Hyalangium ruber: one gene and its partner. The protein of the gene in region 2 binds, or shares a complex with, the protein of the main gene of each other region. Links are inferred from orthologs where the notes say so. Each region holds a gene or a part of one and is shown on either strand. Other genes may lie near its edges.

The links.
Region 1: the proteins of uvrA (region 2) and mfd are in contact, whole or in part, in a crystal structure (PDB 4DFC), measured with the Escherichia coli proteins. The link is inferred for Hyalangium ruber from one-to-one orthologs.

Annotation. Positions count from the first base shown.
Region 1 is NZ_JAXIVS010000003.1:688,518-704,313, reverse strand. Bases 6,976-11,122 are described here. They hold mfd (transcription-repair coupling factor), read right to left. Parts: upstream 10,761-11,122; coding sequence 7,176-10,760; downstream 6,976-7,175. Other genes in these bases: SYV04_RS11785 (PAS domain-containing sensor histidine kinase), read left to right, coding at 11,042-11,122; SYV04_RS11795 (myxosortase-dependent M36 family metallopeptidase), read left to right, coding at 6,976-7,107. In the rest of the region: SYV04_RS11805 (myxosortase-dependent M36 family metallopeptidase), read left to right, coding at 1-1,305; SYV04_RS11800 (peptidylprolyl isomerase), read left to right, coding at 1,401-2,402; more of SYV04_RS11795, read left to right, coding at 2,548-6,975; more of SYV04_RS11785, read left to right, coding at 11,123-12,517; SYV04_RS11780 (protein kinase domain-containing protein), read right to left, coding at 12,529-14,511; SYV04_RS11775 (adenylate/guanylate cyclase domain-containing protein), read right to left, coding at 14,638-15,796. UniProt on the Escherichia coli protein: Couples transcription and DNA repair by recognizing RNA polymerase (RNAP) stalled at DNA lesions. Mediates ATP-dependent release of RNAP and its truncated transcript from the DNA, and recruitment of nucleotide excision repair machinery to the damaged site.
Region 2 is NZ_JAXIVS010000001.1:647,374-662,495, forward strand. Bases 9,973-13,445 are described here. They hold uvrA (excinuclease ABC subunit UvrA), read left to right. Parts: upstream 9,973-10,320; coding sequence 10,321-13,245; downstream 13,246-13,445. Other genes in these bases: SYV04_RS02710 (DMT family transporter), read right to left, coding at 9,973-10,144; SYV04_RS02720 (M15 family metallopeptidase), read left to right, coding at 13,342-13,445. Outside these bases: SYV04_RS02685 (DUF2378 family protein), read left to right, coding at 1-519; SYV04_RS02690 (metal-dependent hydrolase), read left to right, coding at 888-1,787; SYV04_RS02695 (sensor histidine kinase), read left to right, coding at 1,804-4,977; SYV04_RS02700 (metallophosphoesterase family protein), read right to left, coding at 4,974-5,888; SYV04_RS02705 (choice-of-anchor D domain-containing protein), read right to left, coding at 6,032-9,001; more of SYV04_RS02710, read right to left, coding at 9,224-9,972; more of SYV04_RS02720, read left to right, coding at 13,446-13,908; SYV04_RS02725 (hypothetical protein), read right to left, coding at 13,905-15,122. UniProt on the Escherichia coli protein: The UvrABC repair system catalyzes the recognition and processing of DNA lesions. UvrA is an ATPase and a DNA-binding protein. A damage recognition complex composed of 2 UvrA and 2 UvrB subunits scans DNA for abnormalities.

The DNA of each region.
Region 1 (15,796 bases), on a different replicon or contig from region 2:
GCGACGTGGACGGACATCGGCGAGTCCGCCAGCCCTGGCTATGTCGCGGTCATCTTCGACGGGAGCGGAAACCCGCTGGGCGGACGGTCCGCCTATGGCGACGTGAGCGAGAACTACCCGGATTGGCTCCCCGTCACTGTCGATCTCGGCACGGCGTATCAGGGGCAGACGGTGCGCGTGCGCTTCCGCATCGGCACGGACAACAGCATCGGCGAGGCGGGCTGGGACATCGACAACCTCAGCTTCTCCGGCATCACCAACACGCCCTTCCCCTCGCTCGTCGAGGAGCCCACCCAGTGCGTGAACGAGCCGCCGGTGGCGGACGCCGGTCCGGATCAGTCGGTGGACGAGGGCTCCAGCGTGGTGTTGGACGGGACGGGCTCCTCGGACCCCAACCCGGGCTCGACGCTGAGCCATGCGTGGACGCAGACGGCGGGCCCGACGGTGACGCTGAGCGAAGCCAGTACCGCCCGGCCCGGCTTCACCGCGCCCCAGGTGGCAGCGGACACGGTGCTCACCTTCCAGCTGACGGTGAGCGACGGCACGCTGTCGAGCACGGACACGGTGAGCGTCACGGTGCGTCAGGTGAACCTTGGGCCCGTGGCCGACGCGGGGCCGGAGCGGACGGTGGACGAGCGCACGGCGGTGACGCTGGACGGTCGCGCCTCGACGGAACCGGAGGGCGACCCGCTGACGTTCACGTGGACGCAGACGGCGGGCCCGACGGTGACACTGAGCGAGGCCAGCACCGCGCAGCCGGGCTTCACCGCGCCCGAGGTAACGGCGGACACGGTGCTCACCTTCGAGCTGACGGTGAGCGATGGGGCGCTGTCGGCCACGGACACGGTGAACATCACCGTGCGCGACGTGCCCGAGGAAGGCAACACCGCGCCGGTGGCCAACGCGGGCTCGGACCGGTCGGTGACGGAGGGTGCCACGGTGACGCTGGGTGGCAGCGGCACGGACGCGGAAGGGGACGCGCTGAGCTACGCGTGGACGCAGACTTCGGGCCCGAGCGTGACACTGACGGGCGCCGACACCGCGTCCGCCAGCTTCACGGCGCCGGACGTGGACAGCAACACGCTGCTCCGGTTCACGCTGAAGGTGACCGACGCCCAGGGCTCCAGCGCCGAGGACTCGGTGTCCATCGCCGTGCAGCCGCGCAACAACGGCGGAGGCGTTGGTGGAAGTGACGATGACGGCGGCGGCTGTGGCTGCGCGTCATCCAACGCCAGCGCGGGGACGCTGATGCCGGTGCTGCTGCTGGGCCTGGCGCTGCTGAGCCGCCGGCGGTGGTGCCGCTGAGGGCATGGCCGGGGGGACGGCCTCCCACCGGGCAGGCGGGCCACGTACGCCTTGCCGGTTCCGGTGGGAGGGTGCTAGCGAGTCGCCTCGCCCCTATGCGCCTCTCCCGTCTCCTGTCCTTCTCCGCGCTCTCGTTCCTCCTGCTGTCCGGCTGCGACAAGAAGGAGGGCTCCTCGTCCGCCACGTCCACCGCTCCCAAGCAGGGCACACCGGTGGTGACGTGGCAGGGCGGCTCCATCACCCTCGAGGAGCTGCAGGGCCACGTGGCGCAGATGAACCCGGCGGCGCGCGCCCGCGTCGAGACTCCGGAGAAGCGCCGTGAGTACGCCGAGGGCCTGGGGCGCTTCGAGCTCTTCGCCGCCGAGGCCCGCCGCCGTGGCCTGGAGAGCGACCCCGAGGTGCAGGAGGCGATGAAGCGCGCCATGGTGCAGCGGCTGCTCTTCAAGGAGTTCGACGAGAAGGCCGCCGCCGTCACCAACGAGGACATCGCCGCCTATTACGAGTCACACAAGGCCGAGTTCGTTCAGCCGGCGCGCTCGCGCTACTCGCACCTGCTGGTGCCCGCTCCCAAGGGCAGCGCCGACCGCGCCGCGAAGAAGAAGCAGGCCCAGGCGCTCCTGGAGAAGGTGCGCGCGCTCCAGCCGCTGGACTTCGATGGCTTCGACGCCCTCATCTCCGAGGCCTCTGGCGACCCCGCCGCCAAGCCCGCCGACGCCGACACCCACCTCGTCACGGCGGACGACCTGAAGACCCGGCTGGGCGCCGAGGTCGCCACCGCCGCCGGCCAGCTCAAGAAGGTGGGCGACCTCTCGCCCCTCGTGGAGTCCGACAAGGGCTTCCACCTGCTCAAGCTCACGGACCTGCGCCCCGAGAAGAACCAATCCCTGGAAGCCGTGACTTCCATGCTGCGCGCCCGCATCACCCGCGAGCGCCGCGACGTGGCGGTGGCGAAGTTCACCGAGGAGCTCCAGGAGCGCGCCAGCTTCCGCACCGACGAGGCGGCCCTGCAGAAGTTGCAGGTGGATCCAAAGGCCCCGCAGGCGCCTTCGTCCGGCCCCGTGCCGGGCTACCTGCCGGCGCCTACGCCTATACGGTAGGCCATTCTACACTGTGTCTCTTTTCTGACACATTAGACATTGCTTACAGTGACCCAGCCTTGGCGTGTACGCGCCAGGACACGGAGCGCCCCAGGGGACGTATCGGGCACGTGGGCGCTCTGTCCTTTCCTACAAGGGGTCTACTGTGAAGCGATGGTTATCGGCCATCTCCGGCCTTTTGCTAGCGGCATCGGGGCCGTCAGCAAGCGCGAAGGACCTCCCGAACATCGATACATCCTTCGATGGTGAGGGAGCGCCTCGGGCGGAGTCCCGCCTGCAGCTGCAGTCGAAGGTCAAGGGCGCGCGTATCTCGGGTTTCGAGGCGCGCACGGGCACGCCCACCTTCATCTGGGGCAACACCTCCCAGGTGGATGACCGGCTGAAGTCGGCGCTGCAGCGCATGTCGCCGGAGCAGGCGGCGCGCGTTCACATGGGCCTGCTCGCCAAGCTCTACAAGCTGTCGCCGCAGGTGGCCTCCGCGCTCAAGGCGGAGGTTCGGGACATGGGCCGTGGCGCCACCCTCGTCACCTTCCACCAGGACGTGGATGGGGTCGAGGTGTTCCGCCAGCAGGTCCGGTTGCTGCTGAACGAGCGCCGTGAGGTCGTCGCCATCTCCGGCCGCCTCGCCCCGCACGCCAGCTCCACGTCCGGCAGCCCCAAGCTGGCCTTCCGGCTGGATGCGCCGGCCGCCATCGCCAAGGCCTTCGCGGACCTCAACGGCGAGCAGCTCGACCCGGCCAGCCTCGTACTCTTCGGGAAGCCCAAGGGCGCGTACACCTCCTTCGAGCTCGCCCCGGCCGCTGTCTCCCGCCACGCGGCGCGGATGGTGACGCCGGCGCGCGCCAAGCGCGTCTTCTTCCCGCTGGCCGACCAGCTGGTTCCCGCCTGGTACCTGGAGCTCAACACCGGCGCCGCGGGCCGCACCGACTCGGACTACTACTCCTACGTCATCTCCGCGAAGGACGGGCAGCTGCTGTTCCGCAACAACCTGACCGTCTCCGACGCCTATTCCTACCGCGTGTGGGCGCACCCCGAGGACAAGATCCCCTACGACGGTCCGCAGGGGCTCGCCGGCACGCCGCACCCCACGGGCACGCCGAACGGCTACCAGGCCCCCTTCGTTGCCCCCGAGCTCATCACCCTGGAGAACACGCCCTTCAGCGCGGATGACCCCTGGCTGCCGGCGGGCGCCACCGAGACGGTGGGCAACAACATCGACGCGTACGCGGACATCTCCGGCGCCGACGGCAAGGACGCCGAGGACTTCCGCGCCGACGTCACCGCGCCGGGCGCCTTCGATCGCGTCTATGACGTGACGCTCGAGCCCGACGCCTCCCTCGACCAGCAGAAGGCGGCGGTGACGCAGCTGTTCTACGTCACCAACTTCCTGCACGACTGGTTCTACGACTACGGCTTCGACGAGGCGGCCGGCAACGCGCAGGCCGACAACTACGGTCGCGGCGGTGTCGCGGGCGACAGCCTGAAGGCCGAGGCCCAGGACTTCAGCGGCCTCAACAACGCCAACATGTCCACGCCGGCCGACGGTGGCCGGCCGCGCATGCAGATGTACCTGTTCACTCCCAACGTGGAGATCTCCCTCAAAGTGCTCTCGCCGGCGAGCATCGCGCGTGCGTACAGCACGAACACGGCGGCCTTCGGGCCCCTGTCGTTCGAGGTCACCGGCCAGATGGTCCTCGTGCAGGACGCGGGTGGTGGCTCCCTGACGGACGGCTGCGAGGTGCCCTTCGCCAACGCGGCGGCCGTCTCCGGAAAGATCGCCGTCATCGACCGTGGCACCTGCGGCTTCGCCATCAAGACGAAGAACGCGCAGGACGCGGGCGCCGCGGCCGTCATCATCGTCAACAACGCGGCGGGCGCTCCCCCGGGCATGGGCGGCAGCGACCCCTCCATCACCATCCCCACGCTCTCGCTGAGCCTGGCGGACGGCAACCTCATCAAGCCCGAGCTGCCCAACGGCGTGACGGTGCGCATGTTCGCCGGGGAGCCGGATGTGTACCGCGATGGCTCGCTGGACAACGCCGTCGTGGCGCACGAGTGGGGCCACTACATCTCCAACCGCCTCATCGGCAACGCCAGCGGCCTGGGCAACAACCAGGGCCGCTCGATGGGCGAGGGCTGGGCGGACTTCCACGCGCTGCTGATGGAGGTTCGCGCGGAGGACAAGGGCGAGCCCGGCAACAACACCTGGCAGGGCGCCTACGCCACGGGCGGCTACGCCTCCAGCGGCGGCGGCAACGACGGCTACTTGTACGCGCTGCGTCGCTTCCCGTACTCCACGGACTTCGCCAAGAACCCGCTCACCTTCAAGCACATCGAGAACGGCGTGGCGCTGCCGACCACGGCGCCCATCAGCCCGGACTCCGGTGGCGTCAACTCCGAGGTTCACAACTCCGGTGAGGTGTGGGCCTCGATGCTCTGGGAGTGCTACGCGTCGCTGCTCAACACGCACGCCTTCGCGGAAGCGCAGGAGCGCATGAAGACCTACGTGGTGCGGGGCTACCTGCTCACCCCGTCCTCGCCCACGTTCCTCGAGGCGCGTGACGCGTTCCTGGCGGGCGTCTACGCGCTCGACAAGGCGGACTTCCGGAAGTGTCACGCGGCCTTTGCTCGCCGTGGCGCGGGTCTGCGCGCCAAGGCGCCGGCGCGCGGCTCCACCAGCCACGCGGGTGTGGTGGAGAGCTTCTCCACCGGCAAGGACGTGGACCTGACGTCCGCGGAGCTGACCGAGAACTCCAACGCCTGTGACGCGGACATGGTGCTGGACAACAAGGAGGCGGGCGTGGTGCTCGTGGAGCTGACCAACACGGGTACCGAGCGGCTGACCCAGTCCACCGCGCACGTCTCCGCGGCGGCGGGCACGGGCCTCACCTTCGCCAACGGCGGGCGCGTCAACTTCCCGGCCCTGGAGCCCTTCGAGTCGGCCATTGGAGAGATTGCCGTCACGTTGGATGGCGCGACGGGCATCGAGCTGGTCGACATCAAGGTGACCTATGGTGACGAGGGGCAGTCCATCCCCGGCACTCGGGACTACGAGTTCAAGCTGCGCGTCAACAGCGATGATGCGCTGGCCACCTCCGCGTCGGATGACGTGGAGAGCCGCGCCAGCCACAGCGCGGCGGTGTGGACGGCCAGCCACGACATGGAGCTGGGCGACTACCAGGACTGGGAGCGCCATGAGGAGGCGGCGGATGTCCACTACCACCACGGCGCCGACGCGCCGCTGGCCGCGGACAGCTACCTCGTCTCGCCGGGGCTCGAGGTGGGCTCCACCGGGGACTTCCGCTTCACCTTCAAGCACCGCTACACCTTCGAGGGCACCGCCGCCGCCTGGTTCGACGGTGGTGTCATTGAAATCTCCACGGATGGCGGCCTGACGTGGACGGACATCGGCGCCTCCATCGCGAGCGGCCAGGGCTACGTGGGTGAAATCGAGACGGGCGGCGACAACCCCATCGAGGGTCGGATGGCCTACTCCGGCACCAGCTCGGGCTACCCGAACTGGCTGGACGTCAACGTCAACCTGGGGACGGCCTACCAGGGGCAGACCGTGAAGCTTCGCTTCCGCATCGGCACGGACCTGGGTGTGGGCGCGAACGGCTGGGACATCGACAACCTGGTGTTCACCGGCATCACCAACACGCCGTTCCCGACGCTCGTGCCGGAGCAGGACACGTGCGAGGGCAACACCCCGCCGGTGGCCAACGCGGGCGCGGACCAGACGGTGCTCGCGGGCGCCGCGGTGGCGCTGAGCGGCTCGGCCACGGACGCGGACAACGACACGCTGAGCTACTCCTGGGCGCAGACCGGGGGCACGCCGGTGGTGGCGCTGGAAGACTCCGCCACCCGGACGCCGACGTTCACCGCTCCGGCGGTGACCGCCAGCACGGTGCTCACGTTCACGATGACGGTGAACGACGGTGGCAGCTTCGTGACCGACTCGGTGAACGTCACCGTGCGTCCGCCCAACGTGGCGCCAATGGCCAACGCGGGCGAGGACCGGACGGTCGACGAGGGCACGGCCGTGGCGCTGGATGCTCGCGGCTCGTCGGATGCTGACGGCGACACGCTCACCTACGCGTGGGAGCAGACGGCGGGCACGGCGGTGACGCTGAGCGACGCCACCACCGCTCAGCCGGGCTTCACCGCTCCGAGCGTGGAGGCCGACGCGGTGTTCACCTTCGAGGTGACGGTGAGCGACGGGACGCTGTCCGCCAAGGACACGGTGAGCATCACCGTGCGCAACGTGACCGAGAGCCAGAACCGCGCGCCGACGGCCAGCGCGGGCGCGGACCGCTCGGTGAACGAGGGCGCCACGGTGACGCTGAGCGGCGCTGGCACGGACGCGGATGGGGACGCGCTGACCTACGCGTGGACCCAGACGGCGGGCCCGAGCGTGACGCTGATGGGGGCCAACACGGCCTCGGCCAGCTTCACGGCGCCGGACGTGGACAGCAACACGGTGCTCACGTTCTCGCTGAAGGTGACCGACGCCCAGGGCGCCAGCGGTGAGGACACGGTGTCCATCGCCGTGCAGCCGCGCAACGACAACGGCGGCGGTGGGGGTGACGAGGAGGACGGCGGCGGCTGCGGCTGCTCGTCGAACAGCTCCGCCGCCAGCTCGCTGATGCCGCTGCTGATGATCGGCATGGCGCTGCTGAGCCGTCGTCGTCGCTGGCTGAAGTAGGAAGCGAGCGTGGGAAAGAGCTGAAGCGCCGCGCCCCAGGGGACTCACTCCCTGGGGCGCGAGCGTTTCTAGGCCTGGGGCAGCGCGCAGGTGTTCAGATCGCGCAGCACCTTCTTGGCCTCCAGGATGAGGGCATGGCCCTGGGTGCCTTCGGGGACCTTGGCGATGAGCTTCATGTCCGGGGTGAGGCGGTAGACGCCCTTGGAGCGCTGCACGAGCATGGCCACCTTGGGCCCGTCCAGCAGCGCGTCGGCGCCCAGCGTCACCACCAGCCGCCCGGTGCCCGACTCCAGGGCGCGCAGCCGCAAGTCCCGCATGTCGATCTTCAGCAGCGTCGTCTCCGAGAGGTTGTCCACCTCGTCGGGCGCCTCGCCGAAGCGGTCCACCAGCTCGGCGCGCAGGTCCGTCACCTCGTCCGGGTGGCTGGCCTGGCTGAAGCGCTTGTAGAAGACGAGCCGCTGATGCACGTCCGGCACGTAGTCGTCGGGGATGAGCGCCGGCATGGGCAGGGTGATTTCGGGTTCGATCTGCTGTCGAGGCGGCTGGCCCTGCAGCTCCGCCACGGCCTCCTCGAGCAGCTGCGCGTACATGTCGAAGCCAATCTCGGCGATGGCGCCCGACTGCTTCTCGCCCAGCAGGTTGCCCGCGCCGCGGATCTCCAGGTCATGGCTGGCGATGGAGAAGCCCGCGCCCAGCTCGGTGAAGTTCTGCAGCACCTCCAGGCGCCGCTGCGCGTCCCGCGTAATCGTCCGGCGCGCCGGCACGAGCAGGTACGCGTACGCGCGCTCCTTGGAGCGGCCCACGCGCCCGCGCAGCTGGTAGAGCTGAGCCAGGCCGAAGGCGTCCGCGCGGTTGATGATCATCGTATTGGCGCTGGAGATGTCGATGCCGCTCTCGATGATGGAGGTACACAGGAGCACCTGGAACTTCTTCTCGGTGAACGCCAGCATCACTTTCTCGAGCTGGCCCTCGCCCATCTGCCCGTGGGCCACGCCGATGGAGACCTGGGGCACCAGCTCGCGCAGCAGCCGCTCCATGGAGGCGATGGACTGCACGCGGTTGTGGACGAAGAACACCTGCCCGCCGCGGCCCACCTCGCGCTCGATGGCCTCCTTGATGACGGGCGGATCGAACTTCATCACGAAGGTGCGGATGGCGCGTCGATCCTGGGGCGGGGTGGCGATGATGCTCATGTCGCGCACGCCGGACATGGACATGTGGAGCGTGCGGGGGATGGGGGTGGCCGTGAGCGTGAGCACGTCCACCTGGGTGCGCAGCTTCTTGAGCTGCTCCTTCTGCTTCACGCCGAAGCGCTGCTCCTCGTCGACGATGAGCAGCCCCAGCTCCTTGAAGGCCACGTCCCCGGCCAGCAGCTTGTGCGTGCCGATGAGGATGTCGACCTTGCCGTCCTGGGAGCGCTTGAGGATCTCCCGCACCTCGGCCGGCTTCTTCAGCCCGGAGATGACCTCCACGGTGACGGGGTAGTCCTTGAAACGCTTCTTGAAGGAGAGGAAGTGCTGCTGGGCCAGCACCGTGGTGGGCACCAGCACCGCCACCTGCTTGCGGTCCAGCGTGGCCTTGAAGGCGGCGCGCATAGCCACCTCCGTCTTGCCGTAGCCGACGTCGCCGCACACCAGCCGGTCCATGGGCAGCGGCTTCTGCATGTCGGAGAGCACGTCCTCGATGGCCTTGGCCTGGTCGGGAGTCTCCTCGAACTCGAAGTCCGCCTCGAACTGGTTGAAGTACCGGTCCGGCGCGGAGAAGGCGTGGCCGGGGTGCGCCTTGCGCGCGGCGGCGATCTGCAGGAGCTCCGCCGCCATCTTGAGCAGCTGCTCCTTGACGCGCTTCTTCGTCTTCTCCCAGCTCGTGGTGCCCAGCTTGTCGAGCTGGACCTTGGTGGGGTCTCCGCCGGTGAACTTCTGGATGAGCCGCATGCGGCTCACCGGCAGGTAGATCTTGTCCCGGCCCGCGTACTCCAGGAGGAGGAAGTCGCCCGGCACACCGTTCACCTGCATCTTCGTCAGGCCCGCGTAGCGGCCGATGCCGAAGTCGGTGTGGACGATGAGGTCGCCTTCCTTCAAGTCCTGGAAGCCGGCCCCGAAGCCCTCCGTGCGCTTGGCGCGGCGCACCCGGCGACGCGCGCGGACCCCGAAGATCTCCTCGTCGGCCAGCACCGCCAGCCCGCCCGAGCCATCCACGAAGCCCTGGCTCACCTCGCCCGTGAAGAGGTGGGCATAGACGGAGGCCTCGTACAGCTTGCCCGGGTCTCCGAGCGGCTCGTCGTAGAGGCGGACCATGATGTTGCGGTCCAGCAGCAGGCGCTTGAGCCGGTCGGCCTGGCTCAGGGTGCCGCAGGCGATGGCGCAGGCGATGCGCATGTCGCGCCAGCGCTGCAGCCGCTCCACCAACGGGCTGAGGGCACCGTCCTCGCCGTGGTGGGCGAGGATGGCCTCGCGCAGGTCCTGCGTGGTGCCGAACGCGAAGAGCACTGGCGGCTGCTCGCTCGGGGTCAGCGCCAGGCCACCGCCCTCCAGCACGAGCGCGGTGGCGAGCTGCGCGTCCGCCTGCTTGAGGGTGAGGAAGTGCTGCTCGGGCGGACAGGCGAGGTCCTGCCGCTCCTCCGCCGCCTGTGCCGAGCGTTCGATCTCCGCCCACAGGTCGCTGGCGGCGCGGTCGATGCCCACCGGATCATCGAAGTAGAAGAGGGGCTCCTTGGCCCACAGGCGCAGGTAGTCGAAGACGGTGCCCAGCCCGCCCTCGAAGAAGCCGGGCAGCAGGCCCTCGAGGCCGAAGCTGGGCAGCCCCTCGCGCAGCGCCTCCAGCCGCTCGCGCAGCTTGATGGTGGGCAGGTTGATGCGGTCGGCCACGGCGCGGGCGGCGGCCTCGGCGCGCGGGCGCGTCTCCTCGGTGAGGATGACCTCGCGCGCTGGCGCCAGGTACACCTCCTTGAGCGAGTCCACGGTGCGCTGGGTGTCGGGGTCGAAGCCGCGGATGGATTCGATGGTGTCCCCGAAGAACTCCAGCCGCACGGGTCGCTCGTACAGGGGGCTGAACACATCGAGGATGCCGCCGCGCACCGAGAAGGTGCCGGGGTCCTCCACCAGGGGGCTGGACTGGTAGCCCATGGACGCGAGCTTGCGAGCCAGCGAGTCGCGATCGAAGTCCTGCCCCACGGTGATGAGCTGGGACAGGGTGCCCACCACCGAGGGCGGTAGCACCTTGCGCAACAGGGCCCGCACGGAGAGCACCAGCGCGGGGAAGCGCGTACCCTGGTTCAGGTGGAACAGGGCGCCCAGCCGCTCGCCGACGGTGCCCGGGTCCGGGGAGAGCTCGTCATAGGGCAGCACCTCGTCGCCGGGCAGGCGCAGCACGCGCGGGTCCAGCGGCGTGCCGGTGCCTCCCAGGAAGAAGGCCAGGTCATGGGCCAGGGCGTCGGCTGCCTCCTCGTCCACCGCCACGCAGACGAGCGGCGCCTTCAGGCCGCGAGCCAGGCGGGCGAGCGCGTGGCCTCGCGCGGCGCTGTGCAGGCCCTGGGTGCGCACGCGGCGCCCGGGCCGGAGCCGCTCCAGCACCTGCGCGAAGGGGTCACCAGTTGGGGGGGGCGCGCCAAGCAGCGCCTCTACACCAGGTCTCTGACTGAAGGGAGTGTCCATCCGTCTCGGGTCGCGAGGCCTCGCGTCATAAAAGCCGGCCCGAGGCGGGTCAATGGAAACACCGGGTACCTGGAAGGTGACGTCCCGCTAAACGTTCGGCTTTCCCTTTATGTCTGCCAGCCACCATCGCCCGCTACCTCGGACGGCAGGGTGGTTTCCGCGAGGTGGGCTGGCGGCGGTACTCTAGAGGGGCAGAGAATGGGGGGCGCGAGCTACGCATGCGATTCTGGGGTGAGAGCGAGCAACCTTCGGCGTCGGACATTCCGCCGTCGGAAGTCTGGGTGAGGCTGAGGGCGATCCGTTCGTCCGAGGGCCGCATCATCGACTTCGATTGCCTGGACTCTTCGCCAGACCTGATGCGACAGGGCGTGCCGGGCCTGCTGCCCACGCGGGGCAAGCGGCTGCTGGACGAGGCGCCCTGGGTGGCCGAGTGCAGCCTCTTCGATGCATGCGCCCGGGTCGCGGAGCGGCAGGTGCCAGAGGTGGAGCGCTTCGGCCGGACGACGCCCGCGGGCATCGCCTGGCTGCTGGCGCGGATGGCGCCTTGCGAGGGCGGGCTCACCCTCTTCCTGGAGGACTTCACCCGGCGCGTCGAGAGTGAGGCGGCGCTGCGGCGGGACAGGGATCTGCTCCATGCCGTCATCCAGAGCACCACGGACGCCGTCTTCGTGAAGGACCTTTCGGGGCGCTACGTGTTGCTCAACCCGGCGGCGGCGAAGGCCTTCGGGCGTCCGGCGCCAGAGGTCATCGGCCGCACGGACGTGGAGTTGCTGGGTGCCGAGGCGGCCGCGGCGACGGTGACGCATGACCAGGCGGTGTGCGAGTCGGGGCAGACGGCCACCTACGAGGACGCGGACGGTGGACCGGGCTTCGGCTGTGTCTGGCAATCCACCAAGGGCGTGCTGCGCCACCCGGATGGCAGGGCCTACGGGCTGTTCGGCATCAGCCGCGACGTCACCGTGCGAAGGCGCCAGGAGGAGGAGCGCGAGCAGGAGGGACGCTTCCGCGAGCGCTTCATCGGGGTGCTGGGGCATGACCTGGGCAACCCGCTGGCGGCCATCCGCCTCTCCGCGGCGGCCATGCTGGCGAAAGACACGCTCACGCCAGATGTCCGCCGCGTCATGCAGCGCATCGACGCCAGCGCCGAGCGGATGGCGCGGCTGGTCAAGCAACTGCTCGACTTCACCCGGGCGCGCATGGCGGGGGGAATCCCGCTGCGCCCGGGGGAGATGGCCTTGGAAGAGGTGTGTCGCCGCATCATCGCCGAGCTGGAGCTGGCCTACCCGAACCGAGACATCCACCTGGAGATACGAGGGGAGAGCAAGGGCTTCTGGGACGAGGAGCGAATGGCGCAGGTGCTCTCAAACCTGGTGGCCAACGCGCTCCAGCACAGCCCCGTGGGCACACCGGTGAGCGTGCGGCTGGAGAGCGTGGACTCCCTGCAGCGGGTGGCGGTGCATAACGTGGGGCAGCCCATCCCCGAGGCGCTGCGCCCGCACCTCTTCGAGCCCTTCCACCACTCCGAGGGGGGGCCTGGGCGTGCGTCCCGGGGCGGGCTGGGGCTGGGGCTCTACATCGTCGCGCAGATCGTCCAGGCGCACGGTGGGCGCATCGAGGTCGACTCCAGCTCGCAGGAGGGCACGAGCTTCGTGCTCCTGTTGCCGCGCTCGGTGCCGGCGCCGGCAGGCACGGTGGAGGATGAACGCTCCCAGCGCCAGCAGGCCTTCGGCCGAGAAGGCACCGCCGCCAGGAGCTGAAGCGGGGTGGGTTAGTCCCGCTTGTCCGGCGCGGCGGCCATGTAGGGCTCCACGCTGACCTTGGGCAGCTCGACGGAGGCCGTGGGCTCCGCGGGGGAGACCGTCACGTCCCGGCGGCGGAGGACGTCGAAGACGCGCATGGGCGCCGCCCTGCTCGGGAGCTGCCGGGACGTCTGCTCCTCGCACTCGAAGGCCGTCTCCATCCGGCCGCGCAGCTCCTCGGAGATGAGGAGCTGGTCCTTGTTGGCCATGGAGGCCAGCCACGCCGCCGTGTTCACCACGTCTCCGAGCACCGTGTAGTCCAGCCGGCCCAGCGCCCGGGCGCCGATGCTGCCCGAGAGCAGCTCTCCCGAGGCCACGCCGATGCAGACGCCGTGGGTATAGGCGGACGACTCTCCGCCGCGGAAGGCCATGGCGCGCAGCTGCTGGCGCGCGGAGATGCACGCATCGAGCGCCCGTCCTACGTGCCCCTGTCCTCGGAACACGGCCATCACCGCGTCTCCGACGAACTTGTCCACCACGCCGCCGCGCGAGAGCAGCTCGGGGACGATGACCTCGAAGTTGGCGTTGAGCCGCCGCAGGGCCGTCTCGGGCTGCTCGTCTCGGGTGATGGGGGTGAAGCCCTTCACGTCGAGGAAGGCCACGGTAGCCTCCACGCGCTCGCCGGCCACGCCCAGCGGCGTGCGCACCGCCGACAGGACGCGCTCGACGATGCCGCCGTGTACGAACATGCGCAGCAGGTCGTTCTCCTCGGTGGAGCGCAGCATCCGCCGCACCTCGCCGGCGTGCTTGAGCGTCTTCTCCAGCGTGGCCTTCAGGTCCTGGAAGTTGAGCGGCTTGACCAGGAAGTCGAAGGCACCGCGGTTCATCGCGGTGCGGATGTTGCTCATGTCGCTGTAGGCCGAGACGATGATGACCTTGACGAGCGGGTGGACCTCGCCGACGCGCCCCAGCAGGGTGAGCCCGTCCATCTTCGGCATGTTGAGGTCCGACAGGACGACGTCCGTGTCGGGGTGCTGGCGCAGCTTCTCCAGCGCCTCCTCTCCATTGGCGGCGAAGATGAACTCGTAGATGGACTCCTGGAGCTGTTTGCGGAAGCGCTGCCGCATCACCAGCTCCATGTCCGGCTCGTCATCCACCACCAGCACCTTCGCGGCCCGGGTGGGGCGGCCGGCGATGACCAGCGCGGAGAAGGCCGCCGCCATCTCGTGGGCGGAGGCGAAGCGCTGGGAGGGCTCGACGGCCAGGGCCCGCGCGAAGAAGGCATCCGCCTCCGCGCCCAGCTCGGGAACCACGCTCGAGGCCAGGACTGGCGTGGCGCCCATGCCCGAGCGCAGCGCCATGAGCGCGTCCGCGGGGAAGGGGAACTGCCCGGTGAGCACCCGGTAGAGCACGACGCCCAGCGACCACAGGTCACTGCGGTGGTCCAGGTTCGACCGCCCCCGGAGCTGCTCGGGGCTCATGTAGCGGGGCGTGCCCACGAAGTCCCCTTCGGGCACGCTGGTGTCCACGTCCAGCAGGGCCAGCCCGAAGTCGAGGACCTTCACCACCTCCTCGCCGTCGATGCGCGCCAGGAAGAGGTTGGCCGGCTTGAGGTCCCGGTGGATGACGCCGGCCAGGTGCGCCGCGTTCAGCGCGCGGGCGATCTGGTTGAGCAGGGGCGCCACCACGGCGGGCATGAGCCGCTGCCGCCGCTCCAGGAGCGCCTCGAGGTCCTCGCCCTCGAGCAGCTCGGTGACGATGTAGGGCACCTCCCCGTCGATGCCGTAGTCGTGGATCTGCAGCACGTGCGGGTTCTGGAGCCGGGCGATCGCCTTGGCCTCCTGGGCGAAGCGCCGCCGGTCCTCGAGCGAGGTGACCCGGTGGGTGTCCATCAGCTTGATGGCCACGCGGCGCTGGAGCTGCTGATCCAACGCCAACCAAATAGCGCCCATGCCGCCACCGGCGATCTTCCGCTCTACCTGGTATCTGCCCCCGATTCGGTGCTCTGACATGCTCCCTGCCCGTGGAGTGGCCACGGCTTTCCAGCCCGGGAGGCAGGCCCCCGTCTTTCAACGTGATTGAATCATTTTCATCATATCCAGATCCCCGCGTGTACGTCACGGGGGAGGATGTGAGTCTTACTCCACGTTCGAGTCGCGCCACTCCACCCGGTAGAGCGACAGGGGTTCTTGCTTGCCCTTGAGGTGGACAGGGCCCTGCTTCGTCATGGGCCAGGTGCGCTCCAGGCAGCGCTGGAAGGTGGCCTCCGAGAGGCGGATCTCCCCCGGCGCGGCGGCGTCGCAGATGCGGCTGGCGATGTTGGTGGCATCGCCGATGGTGGCGTACTGCAGATATTGCTCGGAGCCGATGTTGCCGGCCGCCACCCGGCCCGTGTTGAGGCCCACGTGGATCTGCAACTCCGTCCGGCCCTCCGAGCGCCAGCGCGTGTTGAGGTGGGCCAGGGCGCGCTGCATCTCCACCGCCGCGCGCACCGCCCGGTCCGCGTCCTCGGGCTGGGGGAAGGGGGCGCCCCAGACGGCCATGAGCGCGTCGCCGATGTACTTCTCCAGCGTGCCCTCGTGGCGGAAGACGATGTCGGCCATCACCGGGAAGTACTCGTTGAGCAGGTCCACCACCTGCCGGGGGGGCAGGTTGGAGGACAGCGAGGTGAAGCCGGTGATGTCCGAGAAGAGGATGGTGACCTCCGTCTCGACGATGCCCAGGTGGGCCTGCTTCTCGCTCTGCAGCTTCTTGAGCACCGTGGGCGGGAAGAAGCGCAGGTAGGCGTTCTTCATCACCGCCTCTTCGGCCAGCCGCTGGGAGAGCAGCGAGTTCTCCAAGGCGATGGCCGCCTGGTTGGCGAAGGCGGTGAGGAACTCCAGGTCCTCCTCGGTGAAGCCGTTGGCGCGGGCCTGGTTGTCCACGTACAGCACGCCCAGCACCTCATCCTGGGGCTTGAGCGGCACGCACATGGCCGAGCGGATGGACTGCAGCATGACGGAGTCGGCCCCATCCAGCCGGGGGTCCTCGCGCGCGTCGGCGAAGAGCGCCGCCACGCTGTGCTTGCGCACGTACTCCACCACGTGCTGGCTGTAGAAGGAGCCCGAGGGCACCTCGCCGGTGGACAGCCGTGCCACCCGCGGGCGCAGCTCTCCGCTGGTCCGGTCCGCCAGGAGGATGGCCGCCCGGTCCACCTCGAGGATCTGGAAGACGAGCTGGGCGATGCGCTCCAGCAGGCCGTCGATGGGGCCCGGCGAGGAGAGCATCTGGCTGACCTTGAGCAGCACCCGCAGCTTC
Region 2 (15,122 bases):
AAGAACAGTGCCGTCGAGGGCCTGCTGCGCGGCGTGGGCGTGGCGGCCGGCTCCCTGGAGATGGCGGAGGTCATCCAGCTGTGCGGCGGCACCCGGGACATGCCTGCCGAGGTGCCGGTGGACCGGTATGTCGCCCTGCTGGAGTGGCTCGCCCGGCGCTTCTTTCCCGAAAAGCCGCTGCCCGAGGGCCTCCAGGCCGTGGGCCGGCGCATGTTCCACGGCTACCGGGAGACACTGCTGGGGAAGATCCAGCTCACCGCGCTCAACGTGGTCGGCCCGGAGCGGCTGATGCGCAAGGCCGGCGAGTTCATCGGCCGCAACAGCAACTTCGGCGAGCGCACCTCCGAGCAGCTTGGCCCGCGCCACTACTGCGTGCGCTTCCGCGGCATCCCCATCGCCCCCGAGTTCTACCGGGGCCTGTGCCTCTCGGCCTTCGATGTCATGGCTGTCCACGGAGGCGCTATCGCCATCATCCGGCACGGCCCCGAGGACTTCGACCTCGACATCCGCTGGGAATGACGCTCCGCACCAAAGTCGCGAAAGCCAGGGGAATCCCCCAAAGGCTCTGGACGAAATTGCAGCGTGTCCGTAGAATTACAACTGCCACGCACCGCGGGGCTGCTCCCGTGGGCTGGTCCCTGTCCAACAGGGCACAGAACCCGGAGTAACGCCTTCGCCCTCCTTCGCTGTTGAAGGAACGGGCTTCACGGACGAAGCACTCGCCAAGTCCCCTGAAGCAGGACGAGATCCAGGGAAGTATCGACCATGTCGATTCAAGCGCGAAGCGCGGTTCGGCCAATACCCTCGATATTTCAAGCACTTGAGGCCGGCACGATCTCTGCCTCGGTCTCCCCGCAGTCCCGCATGCGCCGCATCCAGGAGCCGACATGACTGCCTCCAGCGCCGCCGTCGCACCTCGGCTCAGCCCAGGGTCTCCCTCCACCTTCGTGCAGGCGATGCCCCGCTTCGAGCCGCGGCCGCTCGATCCGGCGCGGCTGCGGCCCCGGCGCACGGCGTTCTCCTTCCCCAGCTCCATCTCCAAGCACTGGCTGGCGGGCAGCCCGGTGCAGAGCCACTTCTTCAACGCCATCAACCTGTTCGTCGTCTCCTTCGAGGACTTCATGGCGCGGGTGATGCGCGCGCGCCTGCCGAACCTGGAGGAGCCGGACTTCGCCCGGCAGATCCGCGGCTTCATGGGGCAGGAGTCCACCCACTCCTTCGTTCACGCCAAGTACCTGCAGAACCTCAAGGCCCAGGGCTACCAGATCGAGGGCTACCTCAACGCCTCCGAGCACATCTTCAGCCAGTGGTTCGAGCGCAGGCTGGGCTCGCGCATCAGCGTGGCCACCATCGCGGGCTTCGAGCACCTCACGGCGCTGCTGGGGGAGATCATCCTCTCGAGCCGCATGCTCGAGAGCGCCGAGCCGGTGATGAAGGAGATGTGGGAGTGGCACGCGGCCGAGGAGATCGAACACAAGGCGCTCGCCTTCGAGCTGCTGAAGGCCACCAGCGGCTCCTTCCTGCTGCGAATGCTGGGGGCGCTGCTGGGCGCGCTGGTGGTGGCGGGCTTCATCGGCGTGGGCATGGTCATGCTGCTTCGGCAGGATGGCGTGCTGTGGAGCAAGCGCACGTGGAGGGACCTCAAGACGCTGCTGTTCGGCCCCACGCGGATGGCGGTGCGCGCGGTGTCCATCTTCCTGGAGTACTTTCGGCCGGGCTTCCATCCCAACCAGCGCGACACCTATGCGCTGGCCGAAGAGGTCTTCCGCCAGCAGGCCACGAAGTAAGCCGCGCGTGAGCGGGATGCTGCTCGGTGCCCTCGCGCGCCTGTGGCCCCTGGCGCTCGTCGCGCTCGTGCTGGTGGGGGCCCGGAGCGCCTGGGCCCTGGAGCCGGGCAAGGCGCTGTCCCAGTTCCCCCACCACGCGTGGCAGACGGCGGACGGGCTGCCGCAGAACAGCATCCTGGCCCTGGCGCAGACGCCGGACGGCTACCTCTGGGGTGGCACCTGGGAGGGGCTGGTGCGCTTCGACGGGGCGCGCTTCACCGTGTTCGAGAAGGGCAACACGCCCGGGCTCCCTGGCCGCACCGTCACCCGCCTGGCGACCACTCGGGACGGGACGCTGTGGATCGGCTTCAAGGAGGGACTGGTCCGCATGCGGGAGGGCACCTTCCAGCTCATCGACCCGCCCGAGGGCATGGTCCTGGGCGATCCGACCGATCTCCAGGCTGCCCGCGATGGGAGCTTGTGGATCGCCACGGAGGAGCATGGGCTCGCGAGGCTCTCCGAGGGCCGCTTCCAGACGTGGCGGATGGCCGATGGGCTCGCCAGCGACCAGTTGCAGGTGCTCACCGAGGCCCCGGATGGAGCGATCTGGGTCGGAGGCGCGGGCGGCTTGCAGCGCTGGAGCGGCACCGCGTGGTCCTCTCCCCTCCCCTTCGAGGGCAAAGCCAACGTGACGGTGCGCGCGGTGGTGTTCGATCGTGAAGGCACGCTCTGGGCCGGCACCGAGGAGGGAGACGTCTACCGGCTCCAGAACGGGAGCTTGCGGCGGGTACCCGAGGCGAGCACTCCGGGCGCGCCCCACTCCATCTTCCTCGTGGATCGCGCGGGCAGCCTCTGGGTGGGCAGCCTGGGCCATGGGCTGCTCCGGCTGGCCAACGGAGAGCGCTCGGTGCTGCCGGCGGGGCACGCGCTGGCGGGCAGCCTGGTGGCCGAGCTGTTCGAGGACGCCGAGGGCAACCTCTGGGTGGGCACGGAGGCCCGGGGGCTGCACCAGCTCCAGGACGCGCCCTTCACCCCTTACGGGCCACCGGAGGGCCTGGCACACGAGATGGTGCTGTCCCTGCTGGAGGCGCGTGACGGCAGCCTCTGGTTCGGCACCGTGGGCGGGGGCGTGAGCCGCTGGCACGACGGGAAGATGACGACGTGGACGACGCGTGACGGGCTCATCCTGGACCGGGTCCGCTCCATCGCCGAGACGCCGGACGGCAGCATGTGGTTCGGGACGCGGGTGGGCCTCAGCCGCCTGCGGGGCGGAGCCTTCACCTCCTATGGAGCCGACCAGGGGCTGCGGGACATGCGGGCGTACCAGCTCGCCGTGGACGCGGGAGGCACGCTCTGGGTTGGCACCCCGACGGGCCTCTTCCGGTGGAGTGGAGAGCGCTTCGAGCCCTTCACGCCTCCCGAGGGGCTTCCTGGCACGGAGATCACCCTGCTGAGTCCGAGCGCCGTGGGAGGCCTCTGGATCGGCACGGGCACCGGAGGTCTGGTCCACCTGCTCCACGGGAGCGCTGTCCCGCTGGCACCCGAGCAGGGGCCGTTGCCGCACGCCCCCCGGGCCCTCCACGAGGCGGAGCAGGGCGTGCTCTGGATCGGCACCAATGATGGGCTCTACCGCTGGAAGGAGGGGCAGCTTCGACACTTCTCCACGGCCGAGGGGCTCTTCGACGATCGCATCTTCGCGATCCTCCCGGACGGACGCGGCCACCTGTGGATGAGCTGCAACAAGGGCGTGTTCCGCGTGGCCCTCGCGGAGCTGGAGGCGGTGGCCGAGGGCCAACGGGCGCGCGTCACCTCCCGGGCCTATGGCGAGGGGGACGGGATGCGCTCGGCGGAATGCAACGGCCTGGGCTCTCCCGCGGGGATGCGGGACCGGAACGGCAGGCTGTGGTTCCCCACCATCCAGGGTGCCGTGGCCTACACCCCAGGCCAGGAGGAGCAGCGCCAGGCGCCTCCTCCGGTGCGCATCGAAGGGCTCCTCGTGGACGGGCGCATGGTCCCCGATTCCCAGTGGGACAACCTCCCCGTGGGCGAGGGACAGATCGAGTTCCACTACACGTCCGCGGGCCTGCGCGCGCCCCAGCGGCTGAGCTTCCGCTACCAGCTCGAGAGCTTCGACAAGGGCTGGGTGCGGGCCGGGTCGCGGCGCGTGGCCTACTACTCCCAGCTCCCGCCGGGGCGTTACCGCTTCCGCGTGGAGGCGGCGTACCTGGATGGCGGAGGAGCGGCGCCGGGCGCGGAGATGACGCTCGAGCTGAGGCCGCGCCTGCACCAGACCCTGGGCTTCCGCGTGGCGTGCGCGCTGGCCCTGGCGCTGAGCGTGGCCGGCGGGGTGTTGCTCCGCATCCACCGGCTGCGCGTGCGCGAGCGCCGACTGCAGGAGCGCGTCGACCAGCGCACCGCCGAGCTGGCCACCGTCAACGCCGACCTGCAGGCCCGGCTCCAGGAGCTCCAGACCGCGCGCGAGCGGCTCGCCCACGCCGAGAAGATGGCGGCGATGGGGACGCTGGCGGCGGGCGTGGGGCACGAGCTCAACAATCCCCTGGCCTCCGTCGTCGCCAACCTGCACTTCGTGGCCGCGGAGGTGCGCGAGGTGGCCCGGCGCGACGGGGAGCGCGAGGGCTGGGGGGAGATCACCGAGGCGATCGACGAGGCCCTGCAGGGCACCGCGCGGATGACCCACATCATCCAGGAGCTGCGGACCCTCTCCCGCGCCGAGCCCCAGGGCCCCCAGCGGGTGGAGCTGCACCGGGTGCTGGACCGGGTGCTGAGCATCGCCAGCGGCGAGCTGCGCCGCCGGGCCCGGATCCACAAGGACTACGGCACCCCGCCCCCGGTGCTCGCGGACGAGAACCGCCTGGCCCAGGTCTTCCTCAACCTGCTGATCAACGCCGCCCAGGCCATTCCCGAGGGCCACGCCCAGGAGCACGAGATCCGCGTCACCACGAGCGCCGACGCGCAAGGCAACGCCGTGGTCGCGGTGAGTGACACCGGCCAGGGCATGGCCCCCGAGGTGGTGTCTCGCATCTTCGAGCCCTTCTTCACCACGCGCTCCGTGGGCGAGGGCACCGGGCTGGGACTGTCCGTCTGCCACTCCCATGTGCAGGCCATGGGAGGCCACATCCGGGTGCGCAGCGAGCCGGGCCAGGGCAGCACCTTCTCCGTGGTGCTGCCTCCCGCGCCCCCGGCTGCCTAGGGAGGCATGCTCCCTTCCTTCGTCGAGCCCGAGGCCGTCGGCTCGGGCAGGCGCGTGAGGTTCCACCGCTCTCCGGCCTTCCACGCCACCTGACCGGAGACGCCCCAGCCGCCTCGCACGGCCTCGCGCCCCTCGTACTCCAGCCAGAACACCGCCTCTTCCGCCACGGTGGCCTGATCCAGGCAGGCGATGCGCGTCACCGGGCGGCCACTCTCCCCTCCGAGCGACATCGCGAACGCCTTGTGCGAGTGCCCACAAAGCACCCAGCGCGGCCGCACCGTGTCCACCAGCCGGCGGGTGATGGGGTTGCCGATCCAGTACGAGGGCAACGGCCGTGGGCTCGACAGCCCCTCGTCCCGCGCGCGCTGGACGATGCCCCGCGGCCACTCGTGTACCAGCAGGATGTCCACGTCCCGCAGGCTGGAGACACCCTCCACCTCGGCCGTGCGGAAGTAGCCGGCCTGCTTCGCCGTGTCGAGTGAGGTGGGCCGCTTCAGCGGCTGATCGAAGAAGCGCGGCGCGTGGATGCCCGACAGGTAGGCGATGCGCAGCCCCTTCAGAGTGCTCAGCCCCGCGCGCCCCAGGTAATGCACGTCGGGCGCGAGCTCCAGCCCCTGAGGCGAGTCATGCAGCGCCTCGAAGTCCTCGTTGTTGCCGCCGATGAAATACAGCGGCCGCTTCATCCGCCGCTTCCCGTCCGCGTACTCGGCGAACTCGGCCGGCATGCCCCGCTTGGCCGTCTTGCGCCGGTGGTCATCCGGCTGCCGGAACGCCTCTACGTCCCCCACCGCCAGCACCAGGTCCACGGGACGACCGCGCGCCGCCTCAAGCGCATCCATCCACGCCTCCACCCGGTGGAAGCGCCCATGGATGTCTCCCACTCCTGCAACAAGTAGGGATTCGGGAGGCATGGTCGTCCCCTCACGGTGCCGCGCCCCAACGCCCGTGTCGAGGGAGATTTCCCCACTCCGTACAGAAACAGTGAAATGCAAAAAAGACGCTGGGGGCGCCCTACCCAGGACGCCCCCAAAAACACCCTGTTTCCAGGTTTTTCCTAACAACCCAGAGGGTAGGTCACCTCGATATAAGCCCCGGGCGGGGGCGCCGCGCCCACGTCGAAGAGGATGGAGTTGGTGCTGGCGTCATAGGTCCAGCCCTGCGTCACCTGCACCCCATCCACGGTGACGACGATCTGCGTGGTGTCCGCGGGCACCTCGGACAGCGGGAAGCTGCGCTTGGGGCCGAAGGTGGTGGAGGAGAGCTTCTCGAGCGACTCGGCCCAGTTCGGGGTGCAGATGCTCTCCACGACGCCGCCGGTGGCGCGGGCCAGTTCGATGTAGCGGGTGCCCGCGCTGCTCGCGGTGGAGCAGGTGGCCAGGTCCTCCGGTCCGGCGATGGCGGAGATGCTCAGCTTGGACGGGTCATTGTCCTTCAGCGCCCGGAAGTAGGTCTCATAGAAGGACACGTCCTGGGTGGAGAAGTCCTCCTCGTCGGTGACGAAGATGATGGCCAGGCGCGCATCGGAGCGCAGGAAATCGCCGTTGCCGTCGTCCACCTGCGGAGTGCGCGGGTCATCCACCCCGTGCAGCAGCGGCGCGGAGAGAGCGCGGTAGGCGGCCTCCAGGCCCTGCTCGTTCCAGTGGCACACGCCCACCTGGGTGTTGTTGGCGAAGACCCCGGCGGCGTTGGGCGTCTGGCGCGTAATCACGCGCGGGCTGGAGTTGTCGACGGGGAAGAGCCGGCCGTTCTCGCCGCCCTCGGCGCCACCGGGGCAGTTGGACCAGCCGCCCGGAGACGAATCGAGGCCCGTGGTGGTGACACCGATGCGGTAGTCCACGCCGGCGATCTGCGCCGCGCTCATGAAGGCCGCGAAGTTGGCGCCCAGGCTCTGCTGCTCCTCCATCATCGAGCCCGAGTTGTCCACGACGAAGAGCACGTCGACCTTGGCCTCGGGCTCCTGCATGAAGTCGTCGGTCTGCTCGGCCAGGGTGGCGCCCCGGCCCACCATGCTGGCGGTGTACATGGAGCCGTCCTCGAGCAGGAAGCGCAGCGCCGCCGCGTCCTCTCCGTCATCCGCGGGCACGTAGGTGGAGCGCAGCCGGAGCTGCTGACCCGAGGCGATCGTCACCGGGAACGCGGGCGCGTTGCTCAGCACGAACTCCTCGGTCTGCTGCTCCACGGCCAGGTTCGACACCGTGACGGGGGTGGAGCAGTGGTTGTAGGCGACGAGCTCGCGGGTGCGCGGCTCGCACGTCAGCTTGGTGAGGCCGAACTCGAGGTGGGTGGGCTGCACGGAGAAGCAGCTCTGCACGCCCGCGCCCTGCAGGGCCACCGTGGGGTGGCCGGCGCTCGGGTGGTTCACCCAGCCCTCGGCCAGCCCACCGAAGGAGCCGTCCGACAAAGGCTTGAACCGCACGAGCAGGTTGGCCCGCCCGCCCGGTGCGAGCACGCGGTTCTCCACTGGCGCGGCGGTGAAGGCCGCGTCGGAGCCAGCGGCGAGCTGCAGGCCCGCCAGGTAGCACTCGTGGGTGCCGGTGTTGCGCAGCGACACCGCGAGCGCCACCTCGGCGCCCACCGGCACGCTTCCGAAGTCGACGTTCTGCGGGCTGAGCGCGTACTGGCACGGCTGGAAGACGCGGCCCTTGCCCGCCAGCGTCACGGCCTCCGTCGCGGTGGAGCCCCCCTGACGCACCGTCACCGCCAGCCGCGCGGCGCCCTGCCCCGCCCCCGGGCGCGGGGTGAAGGTGACACCCACGGAGGTGGCCTGGTTGGGACCAATAGGCGTGCTGGCCGGCGCCTGCGCCAGCGTGAAGAAGCCGCCGCGCTGGGTGTCGATCTGCAGGTTGCTCACCATCACCTGCTCACGGCAGCGGTTGAAGATCTCCACCTTGCGGGTGGCCGACATGCCCTCGGCCACCTCACCGAAGTCGATGGCCCGAGGCTGCACCGAGATGCAAGAGGAGCCGCCCTCGCCCACCAGGGCCACCTTGGGGCCGGGGGCCGTGGAGCCGACGGTCTGCACCTGGATCTGCACGCGCCCCTCGGGCACGCGCCCCAGCGCCGTGGGGGTGAAGGCCACGCGGACCTCCGCCGCATCACCGGGCCGCAGCACGTTGCCGGCGGGCGCCGGCGCGCTCACCACGCGGAAGACGCCGGTCGGATCCGAGAGGATCTGCGCGCCCGTATAATGGATGGGCTCGGTGCCCTGGTTGCGCACCATGACGCTCTGCTCGGCGGTGGCGGCCACGGCCACGCGGCCGAAGTCCACGCGCAGCGGGGAGATCTCCAGCTGAGAGGCGATGCCCGTGCCCACCAGCGGGACGACGGCCGGCTCGCAGTCCGGGCACACCTCCACATGTACCGCCGCGGAGGCCGCGCCCAGCCGCCCCGGCTTGAAGGCGACCGAGAGGGTGCGCTCCTCGCCCGCCCTCAACGTCAGCGCCTGCGCGGCCTCGCTGGAGGAGAACTGATCCGCGTCCGCGCCCGCCACCGCCAGGCGCAGGGGGCTGTCCACGCTGGTGGGGTTGCGCACCTTGAGCTCGCGCACCTCCACCGTGTCCAGCGACACGTTGCCGAAGTCGAGCCCCTGGCTCTTCACCTCGACCCACGCCTTGACGCCCAGGCCGGCGACGGCCACCTGGGCGCCGGTGTTCCCCTCGTCATCCGCGTCGGTCTGGATGAGCACCATGCCTTGGATGGTGCCCTCCACATCCGGAGTGAAGCGCACCTCCAGTTCGTGCTCGCCACCCGCGTTCAAGGTGAACGGCTCGAAGGGCGGCACCTCCACGTTGGGCACGCTGGAGACGGCGCTCTCGACGCGCATGGACGCGCGCCCCTCGTTGGCCAGCCGCAGCTTCACCGTCTTCGTGGAGCCCACCGCCGCCGGACCGAACTCGAGCGCCTGAGGCCTGGCGGCGAAGGAAGCACGCGCGCCCTTGCCGTACGAGCTCGGTCGATCACACCCACCTACCGCCGCCGCCCAGCACGCCCACGCCGCCAGCCACACCCACCGCCATCCCCGCATAATCCGCCTCCCAAGACGCCGACGGGGAGGCTCTGTGCAACTCGGATGCCCACGCCAGGCAGCCTAGAAGTCAACGAGGCAAACGCGCTGGTCACCGAGGGAAAAAATCCGGACTCGCAGTGGAAGACGGGTACCTAGTCCTCCCCGACGATTGCCCACGGCGGCGCAGCGCTGAAGTTCTTTCCGGATTGCGAGAAAACGGACGGGAGAAAGCTCCCGCCGCTACGGGGTGGGGGGCGCCGAGGGTTTCGGCGAGGGCACGAGCAGTCGCCCGAGGATCCCCGTTCCCCAGAGCACGCCGCCCACGCACAGCAGCGCACCGAGGATGGCCAGCGGGGCCATGGGCTCGGCGAGGAAGAGCGCGCCCAGCACCCAGGAGAAGACGGGGGTGATCTGCGAGCCCACACCGCCCATGGCGGTGGTGACGTAGCCCATGGCGTAGGTGAACACCATCTGCGCCACCGCGGAGAAGAGCCCCACGCCCAGCAGCAGCAGCACCGTATCGGTGGACAGGGGCCGCCAGTCATTGATGGCGAAGGGCAGGCCGAACAGCAGGCCGAAGGAACAGAAGGAGAGGAAGACGGTGGCCGCGTCCGTCTCGTTGCGCAGCGCGCGCATGGCGACGACGGCCGCGCCGCTGAGCATGGCCGAGAGGACGCCCGCCCACGCGCCGATACCAAAGGAGGAGATGGTGGCCGTCATCTCCAGGGAGGTGGCCCAGATGACGAGCCCCGCGCCGAGGGTGGCCGCCACCAGCCCGCCCAGGAGGTGGCCGCTGACGCGCTCCTCCAGGAAGAAGAAGCCGAGGATGGCCCCGTAGATGGGCCAGCACGAGTTGAGGAGCACGGCGGGGCCCACGGCGAGCCGCTCGATGCAGACGAAGTACAGGTAGACCGAGGCCCCCCCGAAGATGCCGCGCAGGGCCCAGAGGCCGGGGCGACCGAGGCGAGGCCTGCGCCCCACGACTGGGTAGTAGACGGCCAGGAAGAGCAGGCCGACGACGAAGCGGCCGCACACGATCTGCCCCACGGACAGCTGGCCCGAGAGCATGCGGGCAAACAGCGCCATGAACGCGAACATCAGGCTGGAGGCCATGAGCAACGGCGTGCCCCGCCAGCGCTCGGGGATGACGAAACCCTTCATCGGTTCGCGCACCGTAATGCAGAACGCGTCCGCGCCCCAGCGCCGCGCCCAAGGTCGCCCGCCTGCTTCTGATGGCAGGGATTCGCCTTGAAAATCCGGGTGTTCAGGAACACTCCACCCACAAGTTTCACAAAGAAGTGTACCGGAACACCTTTTCAGTAATAGACCGCCTGCCCATGTCCGAGCCCGACGTCATCACCCTGCGGGGAGCCAAGGAACACAACCTCAAGAACGTCTCGCTGGAGATCCCGAAGAAGAAGCTCGTGGTCTTCACCGGCGTGTCCGGCTCGGGAAAGAGCTCGCTCGCCTTCGACACGCTCTATGCGGAGGGCCAACGCCGCTACGTGGAGAGCCTGTCGGCCTACGCCCGACAGTTCCTCGGACAAATGGAGAAGCCCAAGTACGACACGCTCCGCGGGCTCTCCCCCACCATCTCCATCGAGCAGAAGGCGGCGAGCAACAACCCGCGCTCCACGGTGGGCACGGTGACGGAGGTCCACGACTACCTGCGCGTGCTCTACGCCTCCATCGGCGTGCAGCACTGCCCCAACTGCGGGCGCAAGGTGGGCAAGCAGAGCGCGCAGCAGATCGTCGATGAGATCCTCAAGTCGGCCGCGGGCAGCAAGGTGCAGATCCTCGCGCCGATCGTCACCAACCGGAAGGGCGAGCACAAAGACCTGCTCACCGAGGCGCAGAAGCGCGGCTTCTCCCGGGCGCGCATCGACGGCAAGGTGAAGAGCCTCGAGGAGCGCATCGAGCTGGACAAGAAGTCCAAGCACGACATCGCGCTCATCATCGACCGACTGGTGCTCAAGGCGGACATCCGCACGCGCTTGACGGACTCGGTGGAGACGGCGCTGCGCGAGGGCAAGGGCACGCTCATCGTCACCGACGAGACGGCGGAGGTGTCCGCGGACCGGGTGATGAGCGAGCTGAACGCGTGCCACGCGTGCGGCCTGTCCTTCGGCGAGCTGACGCCGGCCGCGTTCTCGTTCAACAACCCGCTGGGCATGTGCAGCGACTGCAACGGCCTGGGCACCAAGGCGGAGATGGATCCGGAGCGCATCGTCCCGGATCCGTCGCGCACGGTGCGGGACGGGGCGATCGAGCCGTGGGCCAGCGGCATGAACAAGGGCGAGGGCTGGACGGCGGACTTCGTGGAGAGCCTGGCCGAGTCGTTCAAGATCGACCTGGACGTGCCCTACGGCAAGCTGACCGAGCGCGAGAAGCAGACGCTCATGTACGGCTCGAACGGTAAGACGTTCACCGTCAAGTGGGGCGAGGGCGGCCGCTACAAGATGGAGTGGGAGGGCCTGGTCCACAAGCTGATGCGCAGCTTCAAGACCACGACGTCCGAGTCGATGCGGACGTACTACCAGAAGTTCTTCAGCGACAAGCCCTGCCCCACGTGCAAGGGCGAGCGCCTGAAGCCCGAGAGCCGCGCGGTGAAGGTCCACGCGCGCTCACTGGTGGAGCTGAGCAAGCTGACCATCTCCGAGACGCTGCGCTTCCTGACGGACATGGGGCTGACGGAGAACGAGCGGAAGATCGCCACCGAGCTGCTCAAGGAGATCCGCAGCCGGCTCTCGTTCCTGGTGGACGTGGGGTTGGGCTACCTGACGCTGGACCGGACCGCCTCGACGCTGTCGGGCGGAGAGAGCCAGCGCATCCGGTTGGCCTCGCAGATGGGCAGCGAGCTGACGGGTGTCATCTACATCCTGGACGAGCCCTCCATCGGCCTGCACCAGCGCGACAACGGCAAGCTGCTCACCACGCTCAAGCGCCTGCGCGATTTGGGCAACTCCGTCATCGTCGTGGAGCACGACGAGGAGACGATGGAGGAGGCGGACTGGATCGTCGACTTCGGTCCCGGGGCGGGCGAGCTGGGCGGTCAGGTGGTGGCGCAGGGCACGCCGAGCCAGGTGATGGAGGACGAGAACAGCGTCACGGGCGCGTACCTCTCCGGGCGCAAGGAGATCGAAGTGCCCGACCGGCGGCACCCTCCACGCAAGGAGAAGATCGTCATCCGAGGGGCCAAGGAGAACAACCTCAAGGACATCGACGTGGAGATTCCGCTCGGGGTGCTGGTGGCGGTCACCGGCGTGTCGGGGGCGGGCAAGTCCACGCTGATCAACGAGATCCTCTACCCGGCGCTGGCGCGGCAGCTCTATGAGAGCCGCGAGGTGCCCGGGAAGCACAAGTCCATCACCGGCATCGAGCACCTGGACAAGGTGATCGACATCGACCAGCGGCCCATCGGGCGCACGCCGCGCAGCAACCCGGCGACGTATACGAAGGTGTTCGATTCGATCCGCGAGGTGTTCGCGATGACGCCGGAGGCACGGGCGTTCGGGTACACGGCGGGGCGCTTCTCGTTCAACATCAAGGGCGGGCGCTGCGAGTCGTGCGAGGGCGACGGCGTGAAGTTGGTGGAGATGCACTTCCTGGCGGACGTGTACGTGCCGTGCGAGGTGTGCCAGGGCAAGCGCTTCAACGAGGCGACGCTGCGGGTGCGCTACAAGGGCAAGAACATCGCCGAGGTGCTCGACATGAGCGTGCGCGAGGCGATCGCCCACTTCGGCGCGCACCGGGACATCATGCGCGTGCTCCAGACGCTGGAGGACGTGGGCCTGGGCTACATCCGGCTGGGGCAGAGCTCGCCGACGCTGTCGGGCGGCGAGGCCCAGCGCATCAAGCTGGCGCGCGAATTGGCGCGGGTGGCCACGGGGCGCACGCTCTACATCCTGGACGAGCCGACGACGGGCCTGCACTTCGAGGACATCCGCAAGCTGCTGCTGGTGACCAACCGGCTGGTGGAGGCGGGCAACTCGGTGCTGGTCATCGAGCACAACTTGGATGTCATCAAGAGCTCGGACTGGATCATCGACATGGGGCCCGAGGGTGGCTCCGGAGGTGGCCAAGTGCTGGCGACGGGAACGCCCGAGGAGGTGGCGAAGGTGGAGACGAGCCACACCGGGCGCTACCTGGCGCACGTGCTGAAGAAGGCGCGCCACCAGCGGGTGGGACAGCGGGTGGAGACGTCCGTGGTCTCCCCTCCCCCTCCTGCCAAGGGAGAGGGGCGCGCGGCCCTGAGGTCCTGAGAGCAGCCGGCCAGGGGAGCATGCGTTCCCCTGGCCATTCTCAAGTCGGAATAAATGCGCGAGAGCAATGTCCTGCCCCCACGGTCAGGAGTCGAGATGTCGTTCTCGCTGCTCCGCTGGAGCATCGCCCTCATCTTTTTCTGTCTGCTGGCTCCGCCGGCCTTCGCCGCGGAGCCGGAACGCAGGACTGCGTCCAAGCCCTCCAAGAAGCCCGCCGCGAAGAAGCGGCTGGTGCGCATCCCCGGGGGCAAGCGGCTGCGGCATGACGCGGCGGCGGCCTTCGGGCGGATGTACACGGAGGCGCGGGCGGAGGGCGTCCGGCTGTGGGTGATCAGCGGCCACCGCTCCTGGCGCCAACAGCGCTACCTGTACCGCCTCTATCGGAAGGGGCTAGGCCCCCGAGCGGCGCGGCCGGGGCGCTCCAATCACCAGCGCGGCACGGCGGTGGATGTCTCGGTGGGCGATGAGAGCACCCCCACCTATGAGTGGCTCGCCGCCAACGCGTGCCGTTTCGGCTTCAAGCGCACGGTGAGTTCGGAGCCGTGGCACTGGGAGTACCGGCCTCGCGCCACCCAGGCTCCGGCTCCCGGTGTGGATTGCCTCGGTCAGCCGCTGGAGCCCGCGGAGCCTCCCGCCGCGGTGGCCGGGCCCGATCCGAGCTAGGGCATCGCCGCCGGCTGGCTCAGGTCCTTGTCCTCGAGCACGCGGAGCCGGTCCTTGCCCGGGCTCTGCAGGACGGGGGTGATGAGGACCTCGTAGCGCGCGAGCGCCTCCACGGAGGAGAGGCCCTTCTCCTGGATGACGGTCAGGCACGCCTCCTTGAAGGTCTGCCGGGCGTTGCCGACTCCCCGCTGGACGGCGCGATCCATGAGGGCCGCCTTGCCCGCCTCGGACCGGAGCACGTCACCGTACTTTCCGGAGAAGGTGACCCACACCGCCTTGTCGCCGCTGCCCACCAGGGCCTTGAGCGTGAAGTCCTGCGGGGCGAGGTAATAGAGCTCGCGGGCCAGCCGGAGCTGGGCGACCTGGTAGGCGCGAGACTTCTTCCCCGCGTTGTAGAACAGGGCCGCCAGCCGCTTGTCCTCGACGATGGCGCACACGGCCTCCCTGCCCCGAAGCAGCTTGCCGCTGTCCGGCTGGACAACGCGTAGGGCCTGCTTGTCGACATCGAGCCCCAGGCTCCGGAAGCAGACGTCGAACTCCGAGGGGTTCGCGGCCTTCATGCTCCGCAGGAGCTGGGCGAGGCTTCCCTCTCCGGACTCCCCCGAGATGAGGGGGACGAAGCCGGCGCAGACGCAGCCCGGGTCACAGGTGTTGATCGTCTCGAAGCCCCCCAGGCCCTCGGCCACCTTCTTCATCACCTTGCGCTCGGTGGCATCGGTGATGCCCGCGCTGTCGAAGAGCTCGTCCACATCCGCGCGGCCACAGATGGGCAGGCCGGTCTTGATGACACCGCTCTCCTGGACCAGATACTTGTCATCCAGTTGCACCGGATCGTCGCGGAAGGTGACCTGGGAGCCGTCGGGCAACGTGACCTGGTAGGAGAAGATGAACCGGAAGGCGATGAGGGGCGGCTCTCCGAGGGGCTCGCTCTGGAACAACTGCAAGGCCAGCTCGGAGGGAATGGGCCCGGGATCCTTCGGGAGCTCGGCATACTTGAGGAGCCTCCCCTGCGCGTGGGCCTCGTACTCGCCGAGCCAGCGCCGCCAGGCCTCGACCTTGTCCTTGACCGTCTTGGGTGGGAGCACCAGGAGGGCCTCGACGCGCTGCCGCCACCAGAAGTGCTTGCGCGTCATGCGCAGCTTGCCGGTGTTGCTGACGGCATAGGCTCCCTGGTCCTTCCAGCGCTCGCGGATGAGGCACGCCTCGTCCTCATC